DNA from 3 places in the Zhongshania aliphaticivorans genome. Region 1 is predicted to be linked to each of the others. Evidence: predicted binding sites of a transcription regulator. Region 1 holds the regulator's gene; each other region holds the start of a gene.
The links. Region 1 encodes PhoB, which activates phosphate uptake and scavenging genes when phosphate is short. Its sites were predicted from a motif close to TGTCATAAANNTGTAACA; they were not measured.
Positions count from the first base shown of each region.

Region 2: the regulator PhoB is predicted to act here: its motif matches at 4,254-4,271, upstream of gspC (type II secretion system protein GspC).
Region 3: the regulator PhoB is predicted to act here: its motif matches at 2,506-2,523, upstream of AZF00_RS03700 (beta-helix domain-containing protein).

Region 1 covers NZ_CP014544.1:2,233,950-2,241,430, reverse strand. Annotated here, with positions in the region: gene AZF00_RS09980 (YgiQ family radical SAM protein) at 1-1,495, opposite strand, end outside; gene AZF00_RS09975 (NfeD family protein) at 1,670-2,140, shown strand; gene AZF00_RS09970 (SPFH domain-containing protein) at 2,181-3,029, shown strand; gene purU (formyltetrahydrofolate deformylase) at 3,050-3,904, shown strand; gene phoB (phosphate regulon transcriptional regulator PhoB) at 3,990-4,697, shown strand; gene phoR (phosphate regulon sensor histidine kinase PhoR) at 4,707-6,017, shown strand; gene AZF00_RS09950 (PstS family phosphate ABC transporter substrate-binding protein) at 6,111-7,079, shown strand; gene AZF00_RS09945 (ABC transporter permease subunit) at 7,211-7,481, shown strand, end outside.
Region 2 covers NZ_CP014544.1:1,591,403-1,598,883, reverse strand. Annotated here, with positions in the region: gene gspE (type II secretion system ATPase GspE) at 1-1,153, opposite strand, end outside; gene gspD (type II secretion system secretin GspD) at 1,155-3,320, opposite strand; gene gspC (type II secretion system protein GspC) at 3,317-4,189, opposite strand; gene AZF00_RS19145 (DUF3012 domain-containing protein) at 4,336-4,506, opposite strand; gene AZF00_RS06990 (rubredoxin) at 4,606-4,785, opposite strand; gene AZF00_RS06985 (hypothetical protein) at 4,940-5,698, opposite strand; gene AZF00_RS06980 (tRNA-dihydrouridine synthase) at 5,819-6,787, shown strand; gene AZF00_RS06975 (DUF2505 domain-containing protein) at 6,791-7,267, opposite strand; gene AZF00_RS06970 (DUF6691 family protein) at 7,338-7,481, opposite strand, start outside.
Region 3 covers NZ_CP014544.1:837,570-845,050, reverse strand. Annotated here, with positions in the region: gene AZF00_RS03705 (TonB-dependent receptor domain-containing protein) at 1-595, opposite strand, end outside; gene AZF00_RS03700 (beta-helix domain-containing protein) at 720-2,411, opposite strand; gene AZF00_RS03695 (NAD-dependent succinate-semialdehyde dehydrogenase) at 2,692-4,158, shown strand; rRNA gene rrf (5S ribosomal RNA) at 4,615-4,730, opposite strand; rRNA gene AZF00_RS03685 (23S ribosomal RNA) at 4,902-7,481, opposite strand, start outside.

The DNA.
Region 1 (7,481 bases):
CTTTTTTGACGCCTTTCAGCTCCCGCACGTCGCGGTACAAATCAATCAGTGGCGTTTGATCCGTATTCAGGCTTTTACAAATGCTGGGGTAAACGCAGGACAGGCGGCGACAGCGGCTTTCGATTTCGGTGCTTTTGCAATTTAGGCGCCACATATTGGCGGTGGGACCGCCTAAATCAGAAATGACGCCGGTGAATTCTGGGGTCATATCCCTGATTTTTTCTACTTCTTTGACGATAGATTCGTGAGAGCGGCTTTGAATGATCCGTCCCTCGTGCTCAGTGATCGAGCAGAAACTACAGCCGCCAAAGCAGCCGCGCATGATGTTTACTGAGAAGCGGATCATCTCGTAGGCAGGGATCTTGGCCTCGCCATAAATTGGATGAGGCTTGCGCTGGAACGGACGCTCAAAGACCCAGTCGAGCTCTTCAGTGCTCAATGGAATTGGTGGTGGGTTCAACCATACTTCCTGGTCGCCGTGACGTTGAATCAAAGCTCTGGCGTTGCCTGGATTGGTTTCCAAATGCAACACCCGGGCGGCGTGCGCATAATTTACGGGGTCGTTTTTAACGACCTCGTAATCAGGCAGGCGGATGACGGTTTTGGCAGCGTCAGTACCTGCTTTACGGGCTTGCAGGGGATCGATAATTCTTACCGCCTGCACCGCTTCAACTGCGGCCTCTGCGTCGGGATTTTCTTCGTTCTTTTTACAGCTCTCGGTGGCACTGGTGTCAACGTAAGGGCTGGTGATCGGATCGACCTTGCCGAGCTGGTCAACACTGGAGGAGTCAATGACTGTCCAGCCGCTGGGCACATCGCGGGTAACAAAAGCAGTGCCGCGCAGATCGCGAATACTGTCAATGCTGTCGCCACGGCCAAGACGGTGTGCCACGTCAATAATTGCACGTTCGGCGTTGCCATAGAGCAGTAAATCGGCTCTGGAATCGAGTAGTACCGAACGTCTAACCTTGTCGCTCCAATAGTCGTAGTGGGCGATTCGGCGCAAACTGGCTTCAATCGAGCCAATAATAATTGGCGTGTCTTTGTAGGCTTCTCTGCAGCGCTGGGAATAGACAATCACCGCGCGATCTGGACGCTTACCACCTTCGTTGCCCGGCGTGTAGGCGTCATCATGGCGAAGGCGACGGTCGGCGGTGTAACGGTTAATCATGGAGTCCATATTGCCAGACGCCACCCCAAAAAACAGATTGGGTTGCCCTAGGGCTTTAAAGGGTTCGGCGGATTGCCAGTCGGGCTGGGCAATGATGCCCACGCGAAAGCCTTGGGCTTCCAGTACTCTGCCGATAACCGCCATGCCAAAACTGGGGTGGTCGACATAGGCGTCACCGGTCACAATGATGATGTCGCAGCTATCCCAGCCCAATGCGTCCATTTCCTCGCGAGAGGTGGGCAAATAGGATGCGGTACCGAAACACTCGGCCCAGTAGGGGCGGTGACTAAAGATGAGTTTTGGAGTTTGTATTGCTGAAGACATAGAGGTAGCGCAGGAATCCGAATAAACGAGCATTATACGTGAAAACGGCGACACTTGCTGGATGTTAAGCTGTCGCGGCTAAATATAAATAGCTTTACTAAGTGCTTGAATTTTTAGGTAAATAAGGGATAAATGAGTGTCTCAAACGCGACTCGCTACGGAATGAGGTTAAAAATGGAATGGTTAGACGCAAATATTGCCTACTGGCACTGGATGGTTTTGGGTCTTTTGTTGGTTGCGACTGAGTTATTTGTTCCTATTTTTGTCATGATTTGGTTTGGCGCCAGCGCCATTGCGGTCGGCTTGATATTGTTGGTGGTCGACCTGAGCTTGGTCGTGCAAATGTTATTTTGGCTGAGCTTGTCGGTGCTCGATTTAGTGGTGTGGTTTAAATTTATTCACCCCAAAATGAAGAATAAGACTTTGTCGGGTATGTCCCGAGAGCAAGTGATAGGGCAGGAGGGCATGGTTATTCGGCTTGGCCCGGAAATAGAGCAAGGCACCATACGTTTTTCTATACCGGTGCTGGGCAGCGATGAGTGGCAGTTTATATGCCGAGAACACGTTGCCGTTGGCGACAGATTAGTTGTGGAGGACATATCGGGGAACACGCTTATTGTCCGGTCTCAGCGCGGCGCGGCGTAACATACAAGACCAACTGAATCAGAGAACAAGGAGTATTGCGATGGATGGCTTGGCAGTAGTAATAGCATTGGCAATTTTGGTTATTGTCACGCTTATGAAGGGGGTGCGCACGGTACCGCAAGGCTATAAACATATTGTGCAGCGCTTGGGTAAATACCATGTAACCTTGAATCCGGGATTGAACTTCATTATTCCCTATATCGATGACGTGGCTTATAAATTAACGACCAAGGATATCGTGCTCGATATTCCCTCGCAGGAAGTTATTACCGAAGATAATGCGGTGATCATTGCCAATGCGGTTGCTTATATTAATATTGTTGCCCCAGAAAAAGCAGTGTATGGGGTTGAAAACTACACCTTTGCGATTCAAAACTTGGTACAGACTGCATTGCGTTCTATTGTCGGCGAAATGGCGCTGGATTCTGCACTGTCATCGCGAGATCAGATCAAAGCGAAATTGAAAGCGGCGATTTCAGAGGATATTGCAGACTGGGGGATAACCCTGAAAACCGTCGAGATTCAGGATATCAATCCCTCACCGACGATGCAGGCAGCGATGGAAGAGCAGGCGGCGGCAGAGCGTCAACGTCGCGCCGCAGTGACCAAGGCTGAGGGAGAGAAGCAAGCAGCTATTCTAGAGGCAGATGGCCGCTTGGAGGCGTCGCGCCGTGATGCCCAGGCGCAGGTTGTATTGGCTAAGGCCAGTGGCGCCGCAATTACTTTGATTTCTGAGGCAGTGGGTAATGAAGAGTTGCCGGTATTGTATTTATTGGGCGAAAAATACACCGAGGCCCTATTGCGCCTGTCTTCGTCTAATAACGCAAAAACGGTTGTTTTACCGGCTGATTTGCCTCAGGCATTGCGTGGCATATTGAATAAAGCCTAATTTAGGATTGAGTGTTTTACATGGATCATACTTATCGTTTAGTGATTAGCTGTCCCGACCGCGTGGGCATTGTTGCGCGGGTTAGCCAATTTGTCGCGGAGCACGGCGGTTGGCTTACCGAGGCGAATTATCACGCAGATGCAGAAAGTAACTGGTTTTTTATGCGCAATGAGATTCGCGCGGAATCCTTAAAAGTTAGCGCTCAGGCCTGTCGCGAGGCCTTTGCGCCATTAGCGGCTGAATATGGCATGCACTGGGCGCTGGTCGATTCTGCTGTTAAGCGCAAGGTTGTAATACTGGCGAGTCACGCCTCCCACTGTCTGGCTGATATATTGCACCGTTGGCACAGTGGCGAATTAGACTGCGATATACCCTGTGTTATTTCTAACCACGAAAACCTGCGTAGCATGGTGGAGTGGCATGGTATTCCCTTTGAGTTTGTCGCCATTGACCCAAACAACAAAGCACCCGCACACGCCAAGATTATGGCGCTGGCCCAGAGCTATGAGGCAGATTGCGTGGTGTTAGCGCGCTATATGCAAATTATTCAGCCCGAGTTTTGCCAAGCTTATGCAGGGCGAATGATTAACATACACCATAGCTTCCTGCCCTCATTTATCGGCGCAAACCCCTATCAGAAAGCTTTTGATAGGGGGGTTAAGTTAATCGGTGCCACTTGCCACTACGTTACTGAGCGGCTGGATGAAGGTCCGATTATTGAACAAGACGTAATTCGGGTGTCCCATCGGCATAGCAAAGATGACCTTGTTAGACTCGGCAAGGACGTCGAAAAATCGGTGTTGGCGAGAGCGCTGCGCAACCACTTGGAAGATCGCGTTTTGGTGCATGGGAACAAGACCGTAGTGTTTGATTAATCAAGTGAAATTTAAACTGTCATAAAATTGTCACTTAAAATGGTTTTAATGCAGCCTACGAATTTTACAAAAAAAGGTTAATGGAATGACGTCAGCCACCATATTGATTGTCGACGATGAAACCGCAATCCGTGAAATGATACGGGTGGGTCTTGAATTGGCGGGTTATGAATGTCTGGAGGCAAGCAATGCCCAGGATGCCCACGGTATAATTGTTGATCAGCGCCCTGATCTTGTGCTGCTGGACTGGATGATGCCGGTCACTAGTGGTTTGGAATTGTTGCGGCGCCTACGCCGGGATGAACTGACCAGGGATTTGCTGGTGATTATGTTGACCGCCAAAGATGATGAAGACAATCGGGTGCAAGGTCTTGATGTCGGTGCCGATGACTATATCACCAAGCCTTTTTCGTCTCGTGAGCTGATGGCGCGCATTAAAGCCATTATGCGTCGATCGACAAATCGTGACGAGGAAGAAAGTATCGAAGTCGCGGGGCTGAAATTAGACCCCAGTAGCCACCGAGTATTTGTTGATGCAACTCCATTAGATATGGGGCCCACCGAATTTAAATTATTAAAATTCTTTATGACTCATCAGGAGCGAGCGTATAGTCGCGGCCAGCTTCTTGATCAGGTATGGGGCACCAATGTTTACGTTGAAGAGCGTACGGTCGATGTCCATATTCGTCGCCTTCGCAAAGCATTGCAAACTGAGCTAAGAGACTGCGGCCTTTTAATTCAAACAGTTCGTGGAACCGGTTACCGGTTTTCGACAACAGGTGTCTGCGCATAGCGCAAAATAATGCGGTATTACAGTTGGAAGGCAGAATTATTGCGGGTCGGCATACCACTCCTAGTGGTTGCGGCAGGCTGCGCGTTATTCGATCTTGGGCTATTGCCGCTATTGGCGGCGGCGTTGTTGGCATGCGCGTGGCTGTTGCGGCATTTACAGCGGTTGTCTGACTGGCTGTATAGCGGCGCGAAGTCAGATCCACCAGAGGCTGCAGGGATGTGGGGTCAAGTTTTTGATGTAATCTACGATATGCAGCGGGAATCGTCGCAGGACAGTGACCGCTTGCAGGCAATGATTGATTATTTGCACGCTTCGTTTGCCTCGATGTCGGACGCGGTAGTCATGCTTGATCCCTACGGCAATATCGAGTGGTGTAATGCCTCTGCCCACGATTTATTGGGTTTAAGAGAAGAGGGTGATAAAGGCCGTCAGCTGGTTAATTTGCTGCGCAGTCCGGCGTTTCTCCGCTATTTCGAGGCTGAGCGCTATCAAGCCCCGCTGGAAATGGTGTCGCCAGTCAATGGCCTCATTAATTTGAGTATTAGCGTCAGCTTCTTTGGTAAGCGCAATCGTCTTTTGTTTGCCCGCGATGTCACCCGAACCCACCGCTTAGAACAAATGCGCAAGGATTTCGTTGCTAATGTCTCCCATGAGTTGCGCACGCCACTCACGGTTATTAACGGGTACCTAGAGACGTTTTCTGAGCATGGCGGTGCAAATCCCCGCTGGGACAGAGCTGTGGATCAAATGCTGCAGCAATCTCGGCGCATGAATCTATTGATTCATGACCTGATGATGCTGTCGCGTTTGGAGTCGGTACCGAAATTGGCCGACGAGAGTGTCATTCAGCTGCGTCCCTTGATGGAAATGATTCGCGAAGAGAGCGGCACGGCGGCCAAGAGTGCCCGGCGTATTGAAATTGAATGTGACGATAATATTGCAATTAATGGCAATCCAAATGAATTGCGCAGTGCATTTTCAAATTTAGCGGTCAATGCGGCGCGCTACACTAAGGAGAATGATCGAATCATCCTGCGCTGGTATCAGGATGATTACCACGCCTATTTTGAAGTGGAAGACACCGGTATCGGCATCGAGCCCCAATACATTCCTCGATTAACCGAACGATTTTACCGCGTCGATCAGAGCCGATCCCTTGATACAGGGGGCACTGGCCTTGGTTTGGCAATAGTTAAGCATGTGCTGATTCGTCACCGAGCTGAATTGCGAATTCGCAGTGTGCCCGGTAAAGGCAGTGTCTTTACCTGTGTTTTTCCTAAGTCGGTGGCGGTGCCTGTTAAGGCGAAGCAGCTAAACTGAGCGCAATTATTACAGTCTCTGTCACAAAGTTGTCATAATTCGACTATAAAGTAGCTTCACTGAAGTAGCTTACATTGGTTTAGGAGTGTCGAAGTGAAGATTAAATATTTAGTAGCAAGTGCAGTTGTGGCCGCGTCTGCAGTGGGCGCAGTTGCTGATACCCGCGTGGACAGCGCTTTGCCAGACTACGTCACCGTGTCTGGTGTGTCAGGTAATTTGTCCAGCGTCGGCTCAGATACCCTAGCCAATTTAATGACCTTGTGGGGCGAAGACTTCAAACGTAACTACCCCAATATTAATATCCAAATCCAAGCCGCAGGTTCATCTACGGCGCCACCGGCTTTAACTGAAGGCACCTCGAATATCGGCCCCATGAGCCGTAAAATGAAGGACAAAGAACTTGAGTCCTTTGAAACCAAGTTTGGCTATAAGCCCACCGCAGTTCCTGTCGCAATCGACGCCTTAGCTGTTTTTGTTCACAAGGATAACCCGATTGCTGGCATGACCATGGCGCAGGTCGATGCGGTATTCTCCAGTACCCACAAGTGCGGTCATAGCGCGAATGTGAACACCTGGGGTGGACTAGGCATGACTGGCGGCTGGAAATCGCGCGATATCCAAATGTTTGGCCGTAACTCTGTGTCGGGTACCTACGGGTACTTTAAAGAAGAAGCGCTGTGTAAAGGTGATTTTAAAAATGGCGTGAACGAGCAGCCTGGCTCTGCGTCGGTTGTGCAGTCGGTTTCGACGTCTATTAACGGTATTGGTTATTCTGGGATTGGTTACAAAACCTCCAGTGTTCGCGCCGTACCGCTGGCCAAAGATGAAAAGAGCAGTTTTGTAGACGCTAACGCTGAAAATGCGACTAAAGGCAGCTATCCCTTGTCTCGTTTCCTCTACGTTTACGTGAATAAGGCGCCGAACAAGCCGCTAGCGCCGCTGGAGCGTGAGTTCATAAAGTTGGTTTTGTCTAAGCAAGGTCAGGAAGTAGTGGTTAAGGACGGTTATATCCCATTACCCGCCAGCGTTGTAGCGAAAATTAAAGCCAAGCTCGAGCTATAACGCCAGTTTTTACTGGTGATGCAAATGCCGCAGAATGGATTCGCGGCATTTTTTTTGTAGAAAGACCGTCTGTCATATTAATGTAATAAATTTGTCATATTGTATGCGCAGGTTTATAGAGAGCGAAATACATGAGTCAGTCTGAGGTTCGAGCTACCGCTTCCGCTTATCGTCAGTGGCGTAAAGTCAAAGATGGTATGGCAACGGCTACGATCACCGCGGGTGGTATAAGCGTACTCTTTGCGATACTGCTGATCTTTTTCTATCTTCTCTTTGAGATTATGCCGCTATTTGAGTCGGCCTCACTGGAGGACGGCAATGAGTTTTCTGCTAATAGCCAAGCTCCCAGCCTGTATTTGGCAATGGAAGAGCAGGCGGAAGTGGGTTTTAGCTTAGACGGTT
Region 2 (7,481 bases), 640 kb from region 1:
TTTGGCAGAGTTTTCTGACCAGACGCTGAGCTAATACGCCCTTCAAGCTCGAGGCAATCAAATACGGCTCAACGCCGATATCAACTAAGCGCGTCACTGCGCCAACGGCGGTATTGGTGTGTAAAGTCGACAGCACCAAGTGCCCTGTCAAAGAGGCTTGCACTGCGATCTCTGCAGTTTCCTGGTCGCGAATTTCACCCAGCATCACCACGTCCGGGTCTTGACGCAATATCGCCCGCAAACCTCGCGCGAAGGTCATACCGACCTTGGCGTGCACCTGAGTTTGGCCGATGCCTTCAATATCGTATTCCACCGGATCTTCAACAGTGAGAATATTGCGGCGCCGGTCGTTGAGGGCCATTAAACCCGCATACAAGGTCGTCGTTTTACCCGAGCCCGTGGGGCCGGTGACCAAAATAATCCCGTTAGGCTGCTGCAAAAGATCTTTAAGGGTATCTAGCGTGCGCGACGGCATACCCAGCTGCTCTAGATCGATACGCGCTGCTTGTTTGTCGAGCAATCGCATTACCACTCGCTCACCGTAATTCGAGGGGATGGTCGATACCCGCACGTCAACTGCACGGCCAGCAATACGCAAAGAAACGCGGCCATCTTGCGGCACCCGTTTTTCGGCAATATCAAGTCTAGACATAACCTTAATTCGCGACACCAGCAATGGCGCCAAACGGCGACTTGGGGTTAAAACTTCCTGCAAAATACCGTCAACGCGCAAACGCACCGACATCGTTTTTTCATAGGTTTCAATATGAATATCAGAGGCATCACGCTTTAATGCTTCACCAAATAAGGCGTTGATTAAACGAATAACCGGCGCGTCATCTTGCGCATCGAGCAGGTCTTGAGACTCGGGGATCTCCTCGGCGAGGCGATCGAGATCCACCTCACTGGAAATATCACCCATTGCCGACATTGCGTCGCCCTGCTGACGCTGGAAGGTCTCATTAATTTTATCCTGTAAAACTTTTTCTTCACAGAGCGTAAATACTAAGGGCTGGGGAATAACCCGCTGCACTTCGGCAAGCGCCGACGGTGGCGTTTGTTTGCAACACAGCAGCATTAATTCACCGCTGGCATTCTCTTCAATAAGAACGCGGTTACTGCGGGCGAAGGCATACGTTAGGGTTTGCGACATATCAGTGTGAAGCCTCGTTCACACTTACTAGATCGGCCTTGGCACAATCGCCCTCTGTTTCACAATCGGCGTGCAGTTCAGGCGCAGTTGCCTTATCGTCATTTGGTTGACGCTCACTGGGAACCTCGCTGCGCTTATCTGATGACGGTTGAATTTGGCGTTTTTCAACGGCGTCTTCGGCTGGCGACATTGGTGGCGGCACCGGCTTATGGGGCAATATATTTGGCGGGGATGCATCCATACCCGTCCATTCAGGCAACACAGCGAGATCGGTAAATGGGAATAAATTAATGCCCTGCTCCGCCTTCACTAATTGCTCGGCACGAATAAAGTTGTATTTGCGGGCACTTAAATCCGACAAAGTGGCTTGATCGCGCACAATGGTGGGACGAATAAATACCATCAAATTACGCTTAACCTTGCTGGTGCTGTCAGAGCGGAATAAACGGCCAAGAATCGGAATATCACCGAGCAAAGGCACTTTTGCAGTCTGCTCTGTCACCTGGTCGTCAATTAAACCGCCAAGCACAATTGTCGCGCCATCATTCACTAAGACCGAGGTCTTAATGGTACGCTTATTGGTGATGACGTCAGCGGCGTTGGTTGATGGGCTTAATGAAGAAACTTCCTGCTCAATATTCAGTTGCACTGCGTCGCCTTCATTTATCTGAGGCGTAAACAAAAGTTTGATACCCACTTCCTGACGGCTAATCGTCTGAAAGGGGTTGGTATTGGTGGAGCTTGCGGTTGAACCAGTAATGACCGGAATTTCTTGGCCAACTAAAATAGACGCTTCTTCGTTATCCAAGGTCAATAGGCTTGGCGTAGACAAGATATTCGATTCTGAGTCGCTCGCTAACGCAGTTAACAAGGTAGCAAAACTAAAAGCACCATCGCGCAGTTTACCCAGACCAATCGCCGCGCCACGTACACCGCTGGCGGCCGCTGCCGCCGCCTCTTCACCGGCGAGTAAACTAATAATACCAGGGGTGCTACTGCTACCCGAGGCGCCGCCACCAAAGTTAATGCCACCGGCGGGCTGATTGCCGCCATTTGCCCCTTTAAACAACCATTGCACACCCAGTTCCTTAGCGCGATTGTCTGAGACTTCGATAATAATTGCCTCAACCAATACCTGGGCGCGGCGGATATCGAGGTCGCGAATAACCGAGAGCAAATCCGTAATAATATGAGGGCTGCCCGACAGCACAATAGAATTGGTTTGTTCGTGGGCTTCTATATTAATTAATGACGACGAGTCGCCCGCGGCAGCTGGTCGACCAGCTGCCTGGTCGCCTTTCACAATGGTATCGCTAATGCTTTTAAGCACCGGTGCTAAATCGACCGCTTTCGCGTACTTGAGGTATTGCACGCGAATATTAGACTGGCTACTCACTTCGCTGTCGAGATCAACCACTAGGCGCCGCAAATAGCTCCGTGCCTCATCGTCGCCAAACAAAATCAAGGTGTTCGTGCGAGGATCAGCCGCGACAACCGGCTTGGACGCACCGCGTTTACGGGTTTGTTGCGACAGAACCTTAGTAAGAATACGCTCGACTTCTTCAGCCGAGGAATTTTTTAAGACCACGGTTTCCATCAATTGCGAATCAACCGAGTTGATCGCATTAATAATCGACATCAAACGCCGCACATTAGATTCGCGGTCGGTAATCAGAATAATATTGGAGTCAGCGTAGCTCGTGATGACGCCAACTTTATTATCGACCAGCGGCCGTAGCGACTTAACCAGCTCATCGGCATCGGCATTTTGCAGTTGCGCGATACGGGTAATAATAGATTCGCTGCGGCCGGTTGCATTACGACCGAGCTGCACCTCTATGCCTTCAATTTTTGCCGCTTGGTTGGGAATAACCTTGAGTATTCCGTCACCCACCTCAATGGCAGAATAGCCTTCGACACCCAGCTGTAACAAAAATATTTGGTAAAGTTCATCGGCATCGAGCTTACGATGGCTCTGCACCGTAATTTTACCTTTCACCCGGCTATCAACCACAATGGTTTTACCCGTGAGCTTGGCGACGGTGTCGATAAATTCGCCAATATCAACATTTTGCATATCCAGTTCAAAGCGCTCGGCCAAGGCCGTGCCAGAGACAGTTAGAAATAGACAAAATGTGATGCTTAACTTCAGTAGCAAGGATTTCATAGATCAAATCTTTTGGTGAGTATGGTATCTGCGCGTTTAATCAGCAGCTCGTAGGAACTGGTGTTTTCCATCATTTTCATTAATTCTTGGGTCGACATATCGGAGAGCGACTGGCCATTAACCGACAGCAACACGTCGCCAGGCTCCAGTGACAGCTGCGAGAATAGGCGTGTATCCCGCCCCGGCTTCACTTCATAACCGGTAAGTCTGCCGCCATCCATAACCGGGTTCACGGAAAAAAACCGCACTAACTGCAATGGACTGTTTTGCAAGGTGTCGCGGGGGTCACCCACTAATTCCCGAATTCCTGCAGTGCTTAAATCGACATTTTCCGCATTGCTTGGACGGCTGTTCGTCGAGGCGGCCCGCAAACCGGTCGCACCGGCTTTCTGATCTAGCTCGATTTTTTCCTGTTTACGATTGTTCTCAATAATTATGTGGTCGGCCAATACCGCGAGTAAGGTAACGGTACCCGGCACTTCAATTTTCTCACCGATGCCATAGGCCTTCGTTTTATTACCGTGACGCAACACCGCAACGCCGCGCTCATCGTTACCCGCCACAAGGCCGATTACAGTAATTTTTAGAGCGCTGCGCCGAATGTCTTTTTGAATTTCTGTCGCGGCCACCGCGTTACTCGGCCTCAGACCAAACAAAGGTACTGCCAGCAAACTTTGCACATCGTAATTTTTGGCGCTAGATTTGCTTATCGAGGTCGCGACCACTGGGCCGACACTCGGTAGCTGCACGCCACGAAAAAGCGCAACCACCTGCCAACACAAGCCCGCAAGAACAGCCAAAAGCAAAGCCGCTATTAGGGCAGTTAAGCAGCTAGCCAACCGAGGCGTGAGCATTTTCACCCATGTCATAGACTGCTCCACGTCTCAGTTTTCCCCCTGAAAGAAGGCTAGGCGCCGAATAGTAGCGGAATAATATGACATTTTTCTTACATCATCCTGTGTAATATGCGACACCCGAAACAGGCGCGTGCCCGACTTGCACTGCAGATCTAGGCCTATTTAAACACGCAGTGCTTAGCGTAATCTTTGGCCTCATTGCCAGACCAATCACCCTTGGGCTTGTTTTCCATGGCTGTACACCACGCATCACTACCAACTTCCGGCGCGCAGGCTGCGACTACAGCCACCGACAGGAGCAAAGCAACCACTGTTATTATTCTCTTCATGAGATCTTCCTAGCAGCACAAATATTCACAGAGTGTAACAGAGGGCGACACCCACAGGCACGACCCCCGGCTCAATTACGCTTAAAAAATAGCGATAGCTCAAACTTCAACCATATCAAAGTCGAATTTGCTAATACCGCAGTCTGGGCACTCCCAGTCTTCTGGCACATCGGCCCAAGCCGTTCCGGCGGCAATGCCGTCGTCAGGCCAGCCCTCAGCCTCATCGTATACAAACCCACAAATCACACATTCCCATTTTTTAAACTCGCTCACAAACATCTCCTCTTTCGGCTTAAGCGCCTAGCGATAGTAATATAGTTATCTCAGCTCGTGCGCGGAGCCGACAGCTGGCGAGTATACTATTGAATCAGTGACGCAAATATTAAGTAAATTCAATAATGTATGCTATGCATATGCGTAAAAATGGCCCAACTTAAAACCGCAACAGCAATACCACGCGCTGCTCACCCCGCTCCAGAGTGAGGGCCAACTGCTCAATATTTGCTAAAACACCATATATATCTGTCAGCGCTTCACTGCTGGCCAATGATAATCCATTAATCGCAACGACTCGGTCACCAGCTCGTAAAGCTAACGTTTCGAATAGAGCCTGATCTTTACCCGGCGACAAATAGTAGCGCCGCTCACCCAAAGGGTCGACCCTAACCTCGATATCGACAGCCCCCCGCAAAGACAGTGGGCGCTGGTATAAACGCTGGCGGTAATCGGCGATCAACTTCCTTGCCGCAGAATTATTCCGCAAATCGACAATGCGCGGCTCAGCCAAATTTAATGCATCATATTGCTCAATATTGAGCGCAAATATGTCACCTGCAGACGTCAATAGCGGCGCCAACAAAGCGTAGCCGCCACAATTATTAATTAGCACAGAATCATCAAGGATCTTGGCAAGCACCACACAGGGCAAAATAGTCTCGCCTGCGCGCAGCTGCTGTACATCACTGCCGATCTTGAGCTGGGCAAACGCGCCGCCCTCGTCATGACCTAGTGTCAGTAACTGAAGCTTGCGACGTGGCTGAGGCTCCTCGCCAAATGTACTGGCATTATCGGCATTAAAAATCATCTCCTCTTCACTCGCCGCATCATTCGCCGGGGACAAAGTATTTAGCATCATCAGCAACATCGCCGTCACACCACCAATACTCAATGCCTGAAGCCACTTCAACAACACATCAACCTCCGCTAGCCAAGTTCAAACCACGCCTCATATACGAGACAATACCGGTATCAGATAATTACTGTAGGCCCACCACTGAGGTACAATAGCGCTTTTGGGCAATGACTCCCTGTAATGCAACTACATCTCGCCCCAATGGAAGGCGTTGTTAACGCCCGTATGCGCGCCCTGCTTACCGCTGTGGGCGGCATAGATCGCTGCGTAACCGAATTTGTCCGAGTTAGCGACCAGCTATTGCCGCCACGGGTATTTCACCGCTTGTGCCCCGAGCTTAATAACAACGGTCTCACGCCCAGCGGCGTGCCCGCTTACCTGCAATTACTCGGCGGCGACCCGGGGCCAATGGCTGAAAATGCAGCCCGCGCAGCCAGCCTAGGCGCTCCCGGTATCGACACCAATTTTGGCTGTCCCGCAAAATGCGTTAATCGGCACCGCGGCGGCTCAGTTTTATTAGACGAACCAGAGCTACTACACCAAATCATTAGCGCTATGCGTGCGGCTGTACCTAAAGAAATACCTGTGACCGCAAAGATTCGCCTTGGTTTTAAGGACAGTAGTCGACTCGCTGAAATTATCGCCGCTATCAGCGAAGCGGGCGCGAACGGTATCACCATTCACGCCCGCACCAAAGAGGATGGCTATAAACCACCAGCGCACTGGCACCAACTTGCGCAAGTACACAAAATCACAAATATACCTATTATTGCCAATGGCGAAGTGTGGAGCCCCACCGACTTTACGCAATGCCGAGCCCAAAGCCATTGCGAAGATGTGATGCTGGGCCGAGGACTACTAGCGCGGCCGGATCTCGCCCTCGAAATCAAATCAGCATCAGAAGGCTTGCACTATAAGCGCGACACCTGGCCCGCAGTACTTCATCTTGTTGAGGCTTTATTTGCAGACAGCATTGTAAATTGCGCACCGCGCCATGTCGGCGGACCTATAAAACAGTGGCTGGGTTACTTGCGCAGAGAATACCAAGAAGCGCAGCGATTATTTGAGCGAATTAAACGCCTAAACACCGCTGCAGATATTACGGCGGCGCTAGACGAACACCGCCACTACCTAGCCATAGCAGCCTAAAGGCTAAGCAGTTAGCTTCGCTTTCAGATAATTCAGCTCATCCAAAGCGCCATCGTCGGTCTGAGACAGCACGTACTTTTCGACCTTACCGCCCACCAAGGGGATTTTCGCCTTGCAGTGATGACTCACAATGTACTCACAACCCGACGCCGTCGGCAGCAAAGACATTGTTGCACCCAGTTGCACTGGCTGCTTTTTAATCTCGATACTCATCTTACCTTCCCAGCCACCGTCTTTAGGCTGCCAATTTTCAACAAACACCAAGCTTTGCTGGGCATTAAACACCCGAGCCAAAACCGACGGTAACTCGCGCACCACCTCTCGGCTCATTTTAACCGTGACTTGCTCGCCATCCTCTTCCACATCGCACTCTGCACTCAATTCACCTAGCGCTATACTGCGCTCTACGCGAAAATCTGGGTCACACAACAATGCCCAAACCTCATCAATACTGCGGTCAAACTGACATTTAACAGCCATAGTGCATCCTCAAAAATTGCATTATTTTTATCAACACTGCCAGTTTAACCTATCAATTCAGTCTGGCACACTATTTCTCAAACACCTGCTTATGCAGCAACATGCCCGAAAACATTGCCAGCGCAAAAATCAGGAAAGAGCTTGCCCCCGTCAATAGGGCAACAAGTGCTGGTGCGGGGCATAAGCCACTCAAACCCCAACCAGCACCAAACAA
Region 3 (7,481 bases), 1.4 Mb from region 1:
CAGGGTAGCTGAAGCCATCATCGCTCTCGCTATTAAAACCGGTACCGATACTAATCGCAGCAACAGGCCCCGATGGAACGTTACGGGTGCGGATATCAATTGCGCCGCCACCAAAGTTAGCGGGCAAATCCGGCCCCCAAGATTTCTGTACTTTCAGAGATTCAACAATACTCGCAGGAAATAAATCTAAAGGAATAACGCTCCGAGCTAAGTCTGGTGAAGGCACCGCCGCGCCATTAACAGTGACATTGCTGTAGCGCTCGCCTAAACCACGAATATAGATAAATTTATTGTCGATCAAGGTTACACCAGTCACGCGGCGAAGCGCGGAACCAACATCGCTATCACCCGCACGCGAGATTGCTTCAAACCCTAAAAAGTCAGCTGAATAAGGTAGCTCTAAACGTTCATCAACCAATGAAGCTGCAACACTTTGCAAGCGGCCGACTACAACCACTTCTTCTAAGGCAGATGGCGAAAATATATCGGCGTTACCGGTATCTGCTTCTTGAGCGATAACAGCGCCTGTAAAACTGCTGGTCACCAGCGCAACAGCCATTGCTAGCGGCGTCAGCGAAAATCGTGTAGTTAACATAATCATAATCCTAAGTGCTCTGAAAAATGCCCCTCTCTTGGGAGGGGCGTTCAAGCGCTATACTACCGATGGGCCGCCAGAAGCAAGCCCACCTCCCTAATAAATGAAGGGGTTTGAGAACGACTTAGGGATTCAGTGGCGCAGTCAAGCCAACTGTCCAGCCCGCCAACCAATCATCACCGGCATTCGCGCCACCGAGGTAGGTCGGCTTGGTGAAGAAACTTGCGTCTATAGTTGAGACATCAGTCAAGGCGCTAGCCTGGTCAAATACCGGCGTGCCAGCGCCATTAGTAATTGCTGCCGCCGTTTTATAACCGCGGGTACCCACGCCACCAACGATCAAGCTTTGAGCAGGAAGATCTGCACCAGTGATAATAACGTTGTTGGTGTTGTCGTTAGCCGGGGTATCTGCATTAATACCGCCACCAGCAAGCCAATTCACCAAGTCGAAACTGCCTTTGGTCGCACCACTTACTTTCGTTGCTTCGGTACATGCAATTACGTTACTGCTGGCTTTGCTTGTTTTGTCTTGAGCCGCATCAATAGTTTGTGGCCCCTCAGTATCATCCAACTCTAAACACTCTTGACTGGCCATGCCGGCCGCATTTGAGGTTACAATTGAGTTATACATTTGAAAGTGCACACCTTCCCGGAACAATGGGCCTTCAGAGTCGCCCTTCGAGGTCGCGTTAACACCCGTATTTTCCTTAATGCCCGATGTTACACAGGTCATATTGGAGATAATGAGATTCGTCTTGGGGGTGATGCCGTCGCCGCGATTAGAGCCAGTATTATCCCCTTCGATACAGCGGTTGGCTCCCGACGTGTGTACTACCACAGCGTATTGAATTTTACCGTTATAACCTTCCGAGTAATCGATTGAATCATCACCCGCATTAACGACAACAATGTGATCTAGATTGACCGCACCACCAAACATTTCAAAACCGTCGTCTTGAGTGGTGTAAGCCTGAACATGACTGATAATAGTCCCGCTACCAACACCGTTTAAAGTGACAGCATTCAACTCATTACCGTCGATAACTTCAAAACCAGCGTGTTTAACGACCACATATTTCAGTACACCTGAGCTTTCTGCATTGTTATTACCACCGTAAGTGGCTGGCTGCCCTTCTGCCTCTTGATTACAGTTATGAACATTGTTTGCGGTAGCAACAAAATCGCTCACCGCGCCAGTACCAGAGCCTGAAGCAGTACCGTCATGGCACTTGTTAGTCTTGCCGTTACCATTAATTTGCAAACCACCCCAAAGACCGCGGTCGTCTTCAGTGGCTACGCCATCGATGTCTTCATCTGCCGTAAAGGTGATTGGCGAGCCGGGGGTGCCTTCCGCAAAGATTTGCGAACCACGCGCTATACGCACATAACTTTCTGGACGCTTAAATACCATGGTGACACCGGCATCGATTGTTAACTTGGTGCCTTCACCTTCTTGTGGAATTAATGTGCCGGCAGCAGCAGCTTGCGCATCAACGTCATCACCTATAAACAAACTATCTGCAAATTCGTGAACACCAGCTATGGTCTGGAACTTCACCGTAGGAGCGGTAATTGGGTTAGCAGAGCTTACGAAGCTAGCAGGATAGAAACAGTCAGCACCAACAACCTGCCCCTGATAGGTCTGACCTGATTCAACATACGATGCACATGGGTTTGAACCACCACTACCACCGTTACTAGTACTATTATCAACACTATTATCGATATTAGTTGGGCTCAGATTAATATCGCCGCCACCACAAGCTGCAAGCAGTAGTGCTGATGACATTGCTGTCAGTGCAAATATTTTTTTCATATGAACTTATCTCCGGAACAGACTCTAAGGTTTTCTAGGATTGTATTAATGGGGCACATCTTAGGGAGATTTGGTGACAGATATATGAAGCAGGTATTTCAGTTATATGACAAACCAATAAGTTCAATATAAAGCGGACAATTCCGGATTTTAATTTAGCTGAATATTATTACGTATATAGTCCGCCTTACCCTACGTATCCCGCATCTACATTGAATACCTCGCTAGCTGGCAGTAGGATGTGCAATTGATCCTCAATCGACATAAATAGGTATTGGTTATGCAACTTCGCAACCCCAATCTTCTTAGAGGCGAATCTTATATTGCTGGTATTTGGCAGCAGGGCGAGGACCTTAAAACTTTTGCCGTTCAAAACCCGTCAACCGGCGAAACTATACTGAATGTCGCCGATTTAAATGATCAGGATGCCGAGCGAGCAATTGCTGCGGCCTACGCAGCCAAACCTTCTTGGGCAGCGCTAACCGTGAAAGAACGCGCTAAATTATTGCGTCGCTGGTTTGATCTCATCATGGAAAATCAAGACGATCTAGCGCTGATATTAACTACTGAACAAGGTAAACCTTTGGCTGAGGCCAAGGGTGAAATTGCCTATGGCGCCAGCTATATCGAATGGTTTGCCGAAGAAGCAAAGCGCGTCTATGGCGATATTATCGCGCCCCCCAACAGCAGCCAGCGTTTATTTGTTATTAAGCAGCCTATTGGTGTTGTAGCGTCCATAACCCCATGGAATTTTCCAAATGCCATGCTTGCCCGCAAAGCGGCTCCGGCACTCGCGGCCGGATGCACCTTTGTAGCCAAACCCGCACATGAAACCCCTTTATCTGCAATCGCATTGGCCGTTCTTGCCGAACAAGCGGGAATCCCTGCGGGCGTCTTTAATATAGTTTGTAGCAGCAGCGCACCCACCATCGGCAAAGTAATGACTAGCAGCCCCTTGGTCAGTAAATTAAGTTTTACAGGTTCGACCCAGGTAGGGAAAACATTACTAGAACAATGCGCTGGCACGGTTAAAAAGACCTCTATGGAGCTGGGGGGCAACGCGCCTTTTATTGTGTTCAACGATGCCAATCTCGATTTAGCGATAAAAGGCTTAATGAGCTCCAAATTTCGCAACGCGGGGCAAACCTGTGTTTGCACCAATCGCATCTACATACAACGTGACATACACGAGGCCTTTGCCGAAAAGCTCAGCACGGCGATGAAGGGCCTTCATACCGGTAATGGCAGCCGCACCGACGTTAACATCGGCCCGCTTATAACGACCAAGGCAGTCGCCAAGGTAACGTCACTCGTAGACGACGCCATCACCAAAGGTGCGACAGTGTTATATCAGGCAGAGGTGAATACTAACGCCGGAGATATAGACACCCACTTCTACCCCCCAACCCTAATTAGCGGCGTGACCAAAGATATGCAAATTAGCCGCGATGAAATATTCGGCCCTGTCGCTGCCATTTCCATTTTCGACACCGAAGAAGACGTACTTGCATCAGCCAACAACACGGAATTTGGCCTTGCCTCCTATTTCTACACCAGCGACATCAGCCGGGTATGGCGTTTTGGCGAAGCCCTGGAATACGGCATAGTGGGTATTAACGAAGGCTTGATCTCTAACGAGATGGCTCCCTTCGGCGGTATTAAAGAGTCGGGCTTTGGCCGTGAAGGCTCGAAGTACGGCATTGAGGACTATATGGAAATTAAGTATATGTGCCTTGGCGGGATTTGATCTTAACGCGGGAGACGGTGAACTCACCGTGCTCGGGAGATGCGTGACGGGAGACGGAAGACGCTAAAAACATAAAGCCCCAGCAGGGTTTCCTGCTGGGGCTTTTTTGTGGGTATGCGCAAGACTGGGAACCAAAGACTTGGTGTTGATTTTTTCTTTTGCGTCTTCCGTCTCCCGTCTAGCGTGGAGCTGTCTGGGGGTACTGCGGGTTATAAAAAAACTAAAAAACCAGCGTTGCAGTACTTAATAAAGTTTGGCGCGTAGTGATGACCTACTTTGTGTTGGAAGCAGTGCTTCCAATCGCTACGCGACGCCTTCGCTGCGCTACGTCGCACCAAACTCGTTCTTGCAGAACAGAGTTTGTCGCATGAGCCCGATATTTAGTGAGAGACGCTCCTCGCGTCCTAAATAAAAAACCCCGTCCAGCATAAGCTGAACGGGGTATTTTATTTAGAAGCCTGGCGATGACCTACTCTCGCATGGGGAAACCCCAAACTACCATCGGCGATGACACGTTTCACTTCTGAGTTCGGGATGGGATCAGGTGGTACCATGTCTCTATGGTCGCCAGGCAAACTGGCTTGGTTAAATGAGGTGTCTTACGTACTTTCGTACTGCGTCATTCAATCCAAATAAGGTGGTAAATAAGCTGATATAAACAAGTTTTCTCATGTGTGTAGCTCTCACTACACGCAACAATCCGCTGCAGTTTCTTCATTGTGACAACAAGACCACTTAATTATATGGTCAAGCCTCACGAGCAATTAGTACAGGTTAGCTCAATGCCTCGCAGCACTTACACACCCTGCCTATCAACGTCCTGGTCTTGAACGGCTCTTTAGGGGGCTCAAGGCCCCAGGGAGATCTAATCTTGGAAGAGGCTTCGCGCTTAGATGCTTTCAGCGCTTATCCCGTCCGAACGTAGCTACCGGGCAATGCATCTGGCGATACAACCCGAACACCAGAGGTTCGTCCACTTCGGTCCTCTCGTACTAGAAGCAGCTTTCCTCAAATCTCCAACGCCCACGGCAGATAGGGACCGAACTGTCTCACGACGTTCTGAACCCAGCTCGCGTACCACTTTAAATGGCGAACAGCCATACCCTTGGGACCGGCTTCAGCCCCAGGATGTGATGAGCCGACATCGAGGTGCCAAACACCGCCGTCGATGTGAACTCTTGGGCGGTATCAGCCTGTTATCCCCGGAGTACCTTTTATCCGTTGAGCGATGGCCCTTCCATACAGAACCACCGGATCACTATGACCTACTTTCGTACCTGCTCGACTTGTCAGTCTCGCAGTCAAGCGCGCTTATGCCATTACACTAACCGCATGATTTCCGACCATGCTTAGCGCACCTTCGTGCTCCTCCGTTACTCTTTGGGAGGAGACCGCCCCAGTCAAACTACCCACCACACAATGTCCTCGAACCAGATAATGGTCCAGAGTTAGAACCCCAACAGTACCAGGCTGGTATTTCAAGATTGGCTCCACCTAAGCTAGCGCCTAAGTTTCAAAGCCTCCCAGCTATCCTACACAAGTAATATCAGAGTCCACTGTGAAGCTATAGTAAAGGTTCACGGGGTCTTTCCGTCTAGCCGCGGGTATACGGCATCTTAACCGCAAATTCAATTTCACTGAGTCTCGGGTGGAGACAGCGTGGCCATCATTACGCCATTCGTGCAGGTCGGAACTTACCCGACAAGGAATTTCGCTACCTTAGGACCGTTATAGTTACGGCCGCCGTTTACCGGGGCTTCGATCAAGAGCTTCGCTTGCGCTAACCCCATCAATTAACCTTCCGGCACCGGGCAGGCGTCACACCGTATACGTCCACTTTCGTGTTTGCACAGTGCTATGTTTTTGATAAACAGTTGCAGCCACCTGGTCACTTCGACTCCCCTCAGCTTACGGAGCAAGTCCGATCACCAAAGGGAGCGTACCTTCTCCCGAAGTTACGGTACCATTTTGCCTAGTTCCTTCACCCGAGTTCTCTCAAGCGCCTTGGTATTCTCTACCTGACCACCTGTGTCGGTTTGGGGTACGGTTTGTTATAACCTGAAGCTTAGAAGCTTTTCTTGGAAGCATGGCATCAACGACTTCGTCCAAAAGAGGACTCGTATTCGCTTCTCAGCCTTAGGGAACCGGATTTGCCTAATCCCCCAGCCTACGAGCTTAAACGCGGACAACCATCGCCGCGATCGCCTAGCCTACTCCGTCCCTCCATCGCAGTTATAACAAGTACGGGAATATTAACCCGTTTTCCATCGACTACGCATTTCTGCCTCGCCTTAGGGGCCGACTAACCCTGTCCTGATTAACATGGGACAGGAAACCTTGGTCTTCCGGCGGGGGAGTTTTTCACTCCCCTTGTCGTTACTCATGTCAGCATTCGCACTTCTGATACCTCCAGCAAACCTCTCGATTCACCTTCGCAGGCTTACAGAACGCTCCTCTACCATGCGTGCAAGCACGCATCCGCAGCTTCGGTTACACATTTAGCCCCGTTATATCTTCCGCGCAGGCCGACTCGACTAGTGAGCTATTACGCTTTCTTTAAAGGGTGGCTGCTTCTAAGCCAACCTCCTAGCTGTCTAAGCCTTCCCACATCGTTTCCCACTTAATGTGTATTAGGGACCTTAGCTGGCGGTCTGGGTTGTTTCCCTCTTGACAACGGACGTTAGCACCCGCTGTCTGTCTGCCGTGATTGAACTCCTAGGTATTCGGAGTTTGCATGGGGTTGGTAAGTCGGGATGACCCCCTAGCCCAAACAGTGCTCTACCCCCTAGGGTTAGACACGACGCTCTACCTAAATAGATTTCGAGGAGAACCAGCTATCTCCGAGCTTGATTAGCCTTTCACTCCGATCCACAACTCATCCCCAAATTTTTCAACATTTGTGGGTTCGGTCCTCCAATGCCTGTTACGGCATCTTCAACCTGGCCATGGATAGATCGCCCGGTTTCGGGTCTAATGCCAGCAACTAATTCGCCCTATTAAGACTCGGTTTCCCTACGGCTCCCCTATACGGTTAACCTTGCTACTGACATTAAGTCGCTGACCCATTATACAAAAGGTACGCAGTCACAGAACAAGTCTGCTCCTACTGCTTGTACGCATACGGTTTCAGGATCTATTTCACTCCCCTCACAGGGGTTCTTTTCGCCTTTCCCTCACGGTACTGGTTCACTATCGGTCAATTGGTAGTATTTAGCCTTGGAGGATGGTCCCCCCATCTTCAGTCAAGATAACACGTGTCCCGACCTACTTATCGCAAGCTTAGTACCACAGATGTGTTTTCGTGTACGGGGCTATCACCCTGT